Regions from separate parts of the Roseovarius sp. CAU 1744 genome, predicted to be linked through region 3. Evidence: riboswitches for the same ligand, from Rfam matches in the RefSeq annotation. Region 3 holds a riboswitch; each other region holds the start of a gene.
What was found. A riboswitch is a leader RNA that binds a small molecule or an ion and turns the genes downstream of it on or off. The one in region 3 is predicted to bind cobalamin.
Positions count from the first base shown of each region.

Region 1 (3,266 bases), on a different contig from region 3:
TATAGATGGCGCAACGTATCCGCTTCATGCCGAACGCTTGTTCAGGCCAAAGAACCGCGGCCCGCTCCATTCGGCGCCCGTGATACGTTTGGCAATGGCGCTGAGAGAGGAATAGCGCTGACCATCCATCTCAAAGCCATCTGCGATGACTTGGACCCGGTAGCTCCGCCCGTTCCATTGTCGAACGAGCTGCGTGCCGTGTGTGAGTGCCTGGGTGGGCACTAGCGTTGACTTTGTTCCCGCTCGCAATTGTCGCCGGATCGCCCCGGAATGCCCACCCAACTTCTTGCACTGCAATTCAAAGCTCAGGGCTTTGCGCAAAAACCGCGATGACAGACGCGAAGCTGGCGTGGCGCCTGTCAGGGCAATCCAGGCTGTCAAGCACTTAGTGTGTTCCCAGGTTTCGATGTCCTGGACACTGGCATCCAACAGTGCCGACATCAGGCGCGCTCAGTTGTTTGTGCCCGATACACTGGCCCATTTGGTGAGGGCACGCAGGTCAAAACCAATCCTTGTTTACGCAGCCGTGAGATCTCTGCGCGAACCGTGCGTGGCTGCCAGTTGAATTTATTTTGGATCGTACTGATGGAAACGCCGGATTTGCGGCTCACGAGTTTCAGGAGCTGTGTGCGTTTGGTTTGAGGGTTCTTGTTGGTCATTTCTATCTCCAGTTTGCAACTGCGAACAACCCGCAGTCTTCTACTGAGACAGGCCCGGGAAACCGGGCAAAGTTACAGAAGGACCCCTCCTAACCGTCCATCCCACACATGCTCGCGGTGCAAAGGAAGTCCAGTCCAAATGTGCGGAAACGATATTAAGCAGATATTGTCGACTGCTGCAGCAAAGGTCCGGTGAGAGCCCAACTCGGCAATCGGGATTTTACGCTGCGAGCGCGCGCAGCACGAAAGTCGCTGCGTTCGCTCGGTTCATGACGCTGCGCGGCAGCGGAGACACTTGCCATCCATCCCGGACACGACAAAGATTTTAAGGCTAGGCTAGGGTCGCAGGACACAGCGAGCATTCGCGACGGCTAAGGGAACTTGCTCTGGCGAACATGCTGATCGCCCACATATGGACTTTTCCCAATGCATCGCGTCAAAATGAATCGAGTTTCGAAGTCAAGCTAGTAAGTGACCAGCGGATATTGAATCTCAAAGAGGATCGTTCAATCAAGGATCTGCCCGGCGCATGCCCCAACCAACAGTTACTTTATGCAGAACCTGCCGCGACGCTGACCCCGCACTGTTTGATCAAGTCGCCTCAATGCTGGAGACGTCGGAGGTGAAGGCAAGATTGCAGCAGGTGGACTGCATGTCCGGTTGCCTGCGTCCACAGACGTTGGCTGTACGACAGGACGGCAAGACCGCATATCTATTCGGTGAGATTTCTGCTCTAGATCTGCCAAACATCTTGACGTTCATCCGTATGTATCGAGACAGCCCAGACGGCAACTTTGCCGATGTACGGCCATTGGGAAAGCTGCGATTCAAGGCCATTGCCCGCATTCCGGCAGATTTGTAGTAACCCGCCCGCGACACACCGGGAGAAGCTCCAGCGATAGAGTTTAGTTTGTCGAATTCTAAAGGCAGCGACAAAATTCCATTGAACATGGCGCTGCTGAACTCTTGTACGGCGGTTTCGTACTTGACCAGCCATTGCCTTTTGAGACAGGAATAACCAATACGGTGTTCAAAAGTGCCTAAGCACTGGAACTGAAACGGGAATGAGGACGGTGGACCAAATCGCGGCACCGAAGCCTCAACCGCCCCCGCGACTGTGAGCGGCGAGCGACCTTCCAATACCACTGGCGTAAGGGCGCCGGGAAGGGGGAAGACCGCAGCGACCCGCGAGTCAGGAGACCGGCCGTGTAATAAACGCAATTTGCGCCGTCGGGTGTGACGGCAAGGAGAACTAAAATGACAACAAAAGCGATTAAGGCATCCGCTGTACGCTCAAATATGCTGCCGGCAGTGTTTGCCCTTATACTGGGTCTCGGTATTATCACAGTGACCGGCCATGTTCAGGCTTCTGGCCTGCATGACGCTGCTCACGATGTGCGCCACGCAACTGGCTTCCCCTGCCACTAAGGCCATGTTCAGTCGTATTCTGACCAGCGCGCTGTTCGCTGGTGCTGCAGCGGGGCTGATTGCCGCCCTGCTGCAGCTGAATTTCGTGCAGCCCGTACTTCTCCACGCCGAACTTTATGAGGGCGGCGAATTGGTGCATTTTGGCGCTGATCCCGTGACCGCGCACCCCGATTTGCCCGGCATGTTCGCTGAGCCGATGCGCGACGGCCTGAGCATCATCTTCACGATGTTGACTTACACCGGCTATGCTCTGGTCCTGGTGGCACTGATGTCGATGGCCGAGCGCCGGGGGCATGAGATCAACGGCCGCACAGGCCTGCTGTGGGGTTTGGCTGGCTTTGTCGCATTTCACTTTGCACCTGGTTTGTCGCTGGCTCCGGAAGTGCCCGGCGTGGCCGCAGCCGATGTCGCTACACGCCAAATATGGTGGACGTTCACTGTCGCTACGGCAGGCGTGGCCATGTGGCTGATTGCCTTTGGCGGCAATCTGATGAGCTATCTGGCCGCCGCAGGACTGTTATTGGCACCACATATCATCGGTGCACCTGAGCCCGACAGCTTCGCCGGTCCGGTTCCAACCGAGATCGGGGCGCTATTTGCGGCCCGGGCCTTTGGCATCGGCATGGCCGCCTGGGTACTGCTGGGCAGTTTTGCCGGCTACTTCTGGCAGGTGGAAGGCAAACGCGCGGCTGCTGCGGCCTGATCTCTTGTTCAATTGCGCCCCCGCCGGCCGCACCGGTGGGGGCTTTCAATTTTCAAGGAGGACAAGATGTCCCGTTCTCTCGCCCTCTTTGCCATCGGACTGATCTTTGGTGGTGGCGGCGGCTTTGTGATCGCCGCCGGCAGCGGTACCACCTTTGACGGCCATGACCACACTGACCCGGCGCAACATGACGGCACTACAGAGATGGCAGCCCATAAGCACTCCGCTGCCACTAACCTGCCAGCCGACAGCGATACCCCCAGTGTGGCGATCCAGATGATTAAGGATCCGATGACGGGCTGGAACCTGCGTGTAACGCCGCATAACTTTCGCTTTGCACCGGAAAACGCCTCCTCTGCAGACATGCGCGGAGAAGGTCACGCGCATGTCTATATCAACGGCGAAAAGCTGGGGCGCCTTTATGCCAATTGGATACACCTTCCATCGCTGCCGGAAGGCGATGTTGAGGTAAAAGT
Region 1 is NZ_JBDOQV010000001.1:15,927-19,192, forward strand. Features, by position in the region: gene AAFO92_RS00095 (recombinase family protein) at 1-70, opposite strand, end outside; gene AAFO92_RS00100 (DUF2924 domain-containing protein) at 25-441, opposite strand; gene AAFO92_RS00105 (DUF3489 domain-containing protein) at 441-659, opposite strand; gene AAFO92_RS00110 (DUF1636 family protein) at 1,189-1,521, shown strand; cobalamin riboswitch at 1,667-1,883, shown strand; gene AAFO92_RS00115 (CbtB domain-containing protein) at 1,917-2,087, shown strand; gene AAFO92_RS00120 (CbtA family protein) at 2,092-2,790, shown strand; gene AAFO92_RS00125 (hypothetical protein) at 2,857-3,266, shown strand, end outside.
Region 1: linked by a shared signal. The riboswitch ahead of AAFO92_RS00115 (CbtB domain-containing protein) and the one ahead of AAFO92_RS20020 (energy-coupling factor ABC transporter permease) in region 3 are both predicted to bind cobalamin.

Region 2 (3,266 bases), on a different contig from region 3:
CCGGTGAGCTGGGCTGGGAATTGCACCACCCCATCGAAATGCAGAATTACCTGTTCGACCTGCTGGAAAAAGCCGGTGAGAAGCACGGCATGAAGCTGGTCGGTGCCCGCGCCCAGAACTGGCTGCGTCAGGAGAAATCCTATCGCGCCTTTGGCACCGAGCTGGGCCGTGACGCGACCCCGCTCGAGGCTGACCTGCCGCGTTTCGTCGATCTCGACAAGGATTTCCACGGCAAGGACAAGCTGGTCGAAACAGGCGTGCGCGCGAAATGCTGCACGCTGCTGATCGACGGGCCGGACGATGCCGACCCGTGGGGCCGTGAGGCGCTGTATACCCCCGAAGGCACCCGCGTGGGGCGCCTGACCTCGGGCGGCTACTCGGTGCATTTCGGCAAATCCATCGGCATGGGCTATGTCACCCCCGATCTGGCGGTCGAGGGCACCAAGCTGCAGGTCAAGATGCAGGACAGGCTGTGGGATGCGGTTGTCACCTGTGACAGCCCCTACGATCCGAAGAACGAAGTCATCCGCATCGACGGCTAGGATTTTCGGATATCCGCGATCAAGATCGGGGCGGGGCCGTCTGAGCTCGCCCGCCCGCCGCTGACGCCGGCATCGGCTGATCGGGAGGCGCCCGCAAGACGGCGTGGCCGCCGTGAGGGTCATCCACGCTCTGCGAATCAATGACGGGTCAATTACCTGGCGTAACGTGTTGGGAATAAACAGATGTGGCCGGGCAAGACACGACCCGGCCACGACCTGTTGGACTTTTCATATTGGGCGATGCGCAACGGGAGGAGATGTCGCGAACCGCCGAAACCTCGGGCCGATCACGATGGGAGGAGGTATCGCTTTTGACCTTTGGTGACCCCAGAATGCCGCAATGCAGCGTGACCGCAAGGCAAACTTGCTGCAACTGCAAAACAAACGGCGTGCGGCGGCTGGAATGCATGGAATTTGAGACGGCTGATACTTCTTTAGGCAGAAAATTTTGCCGTGGCCAAAAACCTCTTGTCTCGTTGCATGTTCCCGGCCACAATCAGGGTCCAAGGTGCCGTCGGTCAGGGCGGAGAATTGGGAAGCCGGTGTGATTCCGGCGCTGCCCCCGCAACGGTAAGGATGGGGGATGCTGCAACAGCCACTGGGCCTTGAAGGTCTGGGAAGGTGCCGCATCCGCAACCCCGCCAAGCCCGGAAACCAGCCTTGGACAAACGTCAAACCGCGGGGGGCGGTGGGGACGGTTGCCGCGGCGCCTGGCGTGCCTGCAATCATCCCGGTCTCTCTCTGCCCCATCCGGCCCGGGGTGCGGCCGGGGAGAAGATAAAGATGAGCATTTCCCGTATCCTCGATGGGCTCGAAGTCATCGACGCAACCGGCGCGGACGCGCTTCAGGCCGCGCGTCTGGGGTTCTTGGAATGGGCATTTTGTGCCCGTGACGGCGGGACTCCGCAGGCGGCACGCGCCGCGTTGGGCAGCCGTGCCGTGCAGAACGCCAGCAGTGACGCCGCGCGCGCCTTCGTGAGCTTTCTCCAAGAGGCGACGCAACCCCTGACGCCACGCCCCCGGCGGCGCACACGCCTGTTGCACTGACATTGCATCGGAAAAATTAAAACGGCGGCGCCCAGGGAGGAGAAGGCACCGCCGTTTCGATCTGCGTATGGCCCCAGGGAGGAGGAGAAAAGGACCATCCGCAATTCCGTTTGGGCCAGTGGCCCGGATTTTTGTCGGCAGCGGCACCTCGAGGGGAGGTGGTGCCGCTGCCGCTGGTCAGATGCCCGATAAGGGGGAGGAGAGGGGCATCCGATCTCTTTGCGCTCAGGCGCGTGTGCCGTAGACCGCTTCGCTGGCCGCGGCGATAATGCCCGAGCGGGACAGGCCCAGATCGGCCAGTTCATTGTTGCCCAGCTTGGACAGTTCGGCGACAGTGCGCCGATAGGCACGGTAATCCGCGATACGGGTCATCAACGCGTAAACAGCAGCGCTGATCTCGATCTGCAGTGCGCTCGTGGCGCCGTGTTTTTCAGTTGCAAATGCCATTGTCAGGCTCCTTGCGTCATCATCATCATTCTGCGCTGGTCAATTACGAGCGCCGTTTCGTTGAGGCCTAGATACGCCGATGCTGCGGATGCACAACCCCTGGCGCAGCAATGCTGCTATGCAGCATGTGCATGGCAGAAATATCGTTAACCTAATGAAATAATGAAGATTTATGGTTAACAGGTGCTTCAGCGTTGGTTGTGAAAAATGGCTATCCATGGAAACGGACGTTACGTCAGAAAATATCGCCCGCGTCGCGACATGACCGACGAAACACGTCGCGCAGCACTTCGCAGCAACTCCTCGCCCGGTGATTGCCCGCGTTCGGCCCGTCGAATAAGCTGGGGCGCAGAACACGTTGACCAGAAAGTTCTGCCATGGATATTTTCGAAGCCGGAACACGCGCACCTTCAGACGGGGGGCACGATTATTTCACCGGTCAGGTACGGATTGAACCGGTGCATTCCGCACCAGAGCCCGCCCGGTTGCGCGCAGTGATCGTCACATTCCAGCCCGCTGCGCGCACCGCCTGGCACACCCATCCCCTGGGGCAGACTTTGCATGTTCTGTCGGGGCTCGGATGGGCGCAGAGCTGGGGCGGCCCGATTCGCGAGATCCGCCCTGGCGACACCGTCTGGTTCGCGCCGGGTGAGAAACACTGGCACGGCGCCGCGGCCGATCAGCCGATGACCCATCTGGCGATGCAGGAGGCGCAGGATGGCTCTGTGGTTACGTGGCTGGAAAAGGTCAGCGACACGCAATACCTGGCAAGATAGCGCGAGGCGCTAAGCCTGCGATCGGTGGTCGCGTAGCGACGCCATGCGCTCTGTGGCTGGTTTGGCGGATTGCGGGTGGGTGCCGGCTATCTGGGCCTTTCGATCGCGATCAGACCCAGTGTACGGGCGGCGGTTATCGACAACACCGCGCTATCCAGCCCCTGACGCGCCTGATAGGCGCGGATGGCGGCCCGGGTTCGGGCGTCCATCTGGCCGGTGATTGCGCCGCGATACAGGTCGCGCGCTCCGAGCGCCCGCTGCAACGTGGCGATGAATTCCGGGGTCAGCTGATCGGCGCAGGGGGTCTCGAACCAGGTTTCCCGGCGTTCACGAACGATCGCCTGTCGGGATTCGGTTCTGTAGACGGCCGGTTGGGCGATGCTGCCGTCGCTGCGCCGCTCGGCTGGTTGGACGAGAACCTGTTCGGTGACCGTCTCCACGACCGCAGGCGATA
Region 2 is NZ_JBDOQV010000008.1:200,781-204,046, forward strand. Features, by position in the region: gene AAFO92_RS17290 (FAD-dependent oxidoreductase) at 1-542, shown strand, start outside; cobalamin riboswitch at 1,032-1,220, shown strand; gene AAFO92_RS17295 (hypothetical protein) at 1,326-1,589, shown strand; gene AAFO92_RS17300 (DUF1127 domain-containing protein) at 1,815-2,036, opposite strand; gene AAFO92_RS17305 (cupin domain-containing protein) at 2,414-2,812, shown strand; gene AAFO92_RS17310 (peptidoglycan-binding domain-containing protein) at 2,899-3,266, opposite strand, start outside.
Region 2: linked by a shared signal. The riboswitch ahead of AAFO92_RS17295 (hypothetical protein) and the one ahead of AAFO92_RS20020 (energy-coupling factor ABC transporter permease) in region 3 are both predicted to bind cobalamin.

Region 3 (3,266 bases):
ACCCTGCTGCGGGCGGGAATGGAACAGGTCGGCGTGCCGGTGCTGGGCGCCCTGCCCCGGCGCGGCGCCGTCGAACTGCCCGAACGGCACCTGGGCCTTATCCAGGCCGAGGAACAGCCCCATCTGCAGGCGCTCTTGGACGAGGCCGGCGCGTTCATCGCCGAGAACCTTGATCTTGACGCGCTGCTGGCGGCAGCAGGTGACACGCGGCTGACCAGCGGCGACAGGCATATCGCGCAGCCACCGGGACAGCGCATCGCCCTGGCGCGCGACGCGGCGTTTTCCTTCGTCTATCCGCACCTGCTGGACAGCTGGCGTGCCGAAGGGGCCGAGATCGTGACGTTTTCACCGCTTGCGGACGAGGCGCCGGACGCGCAGGCCGATATCTGCTGGCTGCCCGGCGGGTATCCCGAACTGCACGCCGGCAAACTGGCGGCTGCCGGGAATTTCCGCACCTCGCTTCAGGCCTTTGCCGAAACCCGGCCGGTCCATGGCGAATGTGGTGGCTACATGGCGATGGGGGCGGGACTGGTCGACAAGGACGGCACGCGGCACCAGATGGCAGGCCTATTGGGGCTCGAGACATCCTACGAGAAACGCAAGATGCACCTGGGCTATCGGCAGGCGACGCTGCTGTCACCCATGCTGGGCAATGATACCGGCACCCGTCTGCGTGGTCATGAGTTTCACTATTCGACCATTCTGGCGCAACCCGATACGCCGCTGGCGCAAGTCGCGGATTCAAACGGTGTCGAAGTGCCTGAAACCGGGTCGCGGCGCGGTAACGCCACCGGTACGTTCTTTCACATGATCACGGGCGCGACATGAGCGGGTTCGTCTCTTTCGTCTCGTCCGGTCCGGGTGACCCGGAACTGCTGACCGTCAAGGCGGTCAGGCGGCTGGAGACGGCGGACGTGATCCTGTTCGATGACCTGTCATCGGGCCCGATCCTGTCCCATGCGCGCGAGGATGCGGATTTCATCGGGGTCGGCAAACGTGCCGGGCGCGCCTCGCCCAAGCAGGAACATGTCAGCCGCCTGCTGGTGGATCACGCCAGTACCGGCCTGAAGGTCGTGCGTCTGAAATCCGGTGATGCCGGCGTGTTCGGGCGGCTGGAGGAGGAGATCACCGCCCTGCGCGCGGCCGGCATTCCGTTCGAGATCGTCCCCGGTGTCACCGCCGCCTCTGCCGCCGCCGCGGCCGCGGCGATCCCGCTGACCCGGCGCGTCACCGCGCGGCGGCTGCAATTCGTGACCGGCCATGACGTGACCGGGCAGCTGCCGGAAAATCTCAACATGGCCGCCCTGGCCGACCCCGAAGCGACAACCGTCGTCTACATGGGGCGCCGGACCTTTGCCGCGATGGCGCGGCTTCTGATCGCGCATGGCCTGCCTGCGGACACGCCCGCCCTTTTGGCCGAGGCCGTATCGACGCCTGCACAAAGCCTGAGCCGGCACACGATTGCCGGCCTGTCGGAATCTCTGTCTGAGATGTCGGGAACCACCCCGGCGCTGATTTTATATGGCCCGCTGGCCCAACAGGAGGATTGACAGGGCCGCCCCCCATGTGACACGCAGATTACAGACGGTTCCCCAAGGGATGCCAAGCATCCGGGGTAAAAGGGAACACGGTGCGGTGTAGCCATCAGGCGCCAATTCCGTGACTGCCCCCGCAACTGTGAGCGGCGAGCGACCCGCACTGCCACTGGGCCTATGGCCCGGGAAGGCGCGGCAAGCACCGACCCGCTAAGTCAGGAGACCTGCCGTCACCCCGGGCATCCTGCCCATCAACAGCCCCGATCGGGGCTATAACAAGTTTCAACACCGTCGGGGTAGACGGCTAGGAGATCGAAACATGCATATTGAACCCGGTATCGTTGTCGGCGCCAAGATGGCGCTGTCTTATGCCACCGCCGCTGGTGCGGCCACAGTTGGCGCCAAGCTGGCATGGGACGCCATGCGCGAAAACGGCGCGTTGTCCTTCGCGGGACGCGTCGTGATTGCCACTGTCCTGACCTTCGTGTTCTTCGAGGTGCTGCCGCACTATCCGGTCGGCGTCAGCGAGGTGCACTTCATCCTCGGCTCGACCCTCTTCCTGCTCTTGGGTGCTGCACCGGCAGCCTTCGGTCTGGCCCTGGGCCTGCTGGCGCAGGGGCTGCTTTTCGCGCCGTTCGACCTGCCGCAGTATTTCATCAACGTAACCACGCTGCTGGTGCCGCTCTATGGTGTTCGGATGCTGGCCAAGCGCATCATCGCACCGGGAACCGCCTATGTTGACCTGAAATATGGCCAGGCTCTGGCACTGTCGACCGCCTATCAGGGTGGTGTTGTCGCCTGGGTTGCGTTCTGGGCGCTCTACGGTCAGGGCTTTGGCGCAGAAACGCTGGCGGCCGTGACCACTTTCGGCGCCGCCTACATGTTGGTCATCATCATCGAACCGCTGGCCGATCTGGCCGTGCTGGCCGCCGCCAAGTCGGCCCGTGACCTGACCAAGGGACCGCTCTTCAACCAGCGCCTGCACGGCGCGGGTTAAGAGACCTTCAACCCTGACGCGGCTCCGTTTGTTCGGGGCCGCGTTTTTCTTTGCGAGGTTGACATGATCGCGCTTTCCCTGATCGGTATTGGCACCGGAAACCCACAGCATCTGACGCTTCAGGCGATCGAGGCGCTGAATGCCTGTGACCTGATCCTGATCCCGCGGAAAGGGAAAAAGAAAGACGACCTGGCAGAGGCGCGACGGCAGATCTGCGCACAGGTGTTGCGCGCGGACGGCCCGGAAATCCGCGAATTCGACCTGCCCGTGCGCGACGCCGCAAACCCGGACTATCGCCGCGGCGTCGATGACTGGCATGATGCGATTGCCGACAAGTGGGCCGCGGAAATCAGTGCGGGGCTGCCTGATGGCGGGCGCGTCGGGTTTCTGGTCTGGGGTGACCCGTCGCTCTATGACAGCACAATTCGCATCGCAGATCGCCTCAAGGCGAAGGCCGACTTATCCCTAGAGGTCACGCCGGGCATCACCTCGGTCCAGGCGCTGACCGCCAGCCATGCGATCACCCTGAACGAAATCGGTGCGCCGGTATTGATAACCACCGGCCGCCAGTTGCGCGACAAGGGATGGCCGGAAAGCGCCGACACGGTTGTGGTGATGCTGGACGGAAGCTGCGCCTTCCAGACGCTTGGACCGGCGGGGTTTCACATCTGGTGGTCCGCCTATGCCGGGATGCCGCAGGAAATTTCGATCTCGGGCGCGCTGGAGGATGTGGC
Region 3 is NZ_JBDOQV010000011.1:58,578-61,843, forward strand. Features, by position in the region: gene AAFO92_RS20010 (cobyrinate a,c-diamide synthase) at 1-828, shown strand, start outside; gene cobA (uroporphyrinogen-III C-methyltransferase) at 825-1,550, shown strand; cobalamin riboswitch at 1,569-1,782, shown strand; gene AAFO92_RS20020 (energy-coupling factor ABC transporter permease) at 1,855-2,532, shown strand; gene cobF (precorrin-6A synthase (deacetylating)) at 2,596-3,266, shown strand, end outside.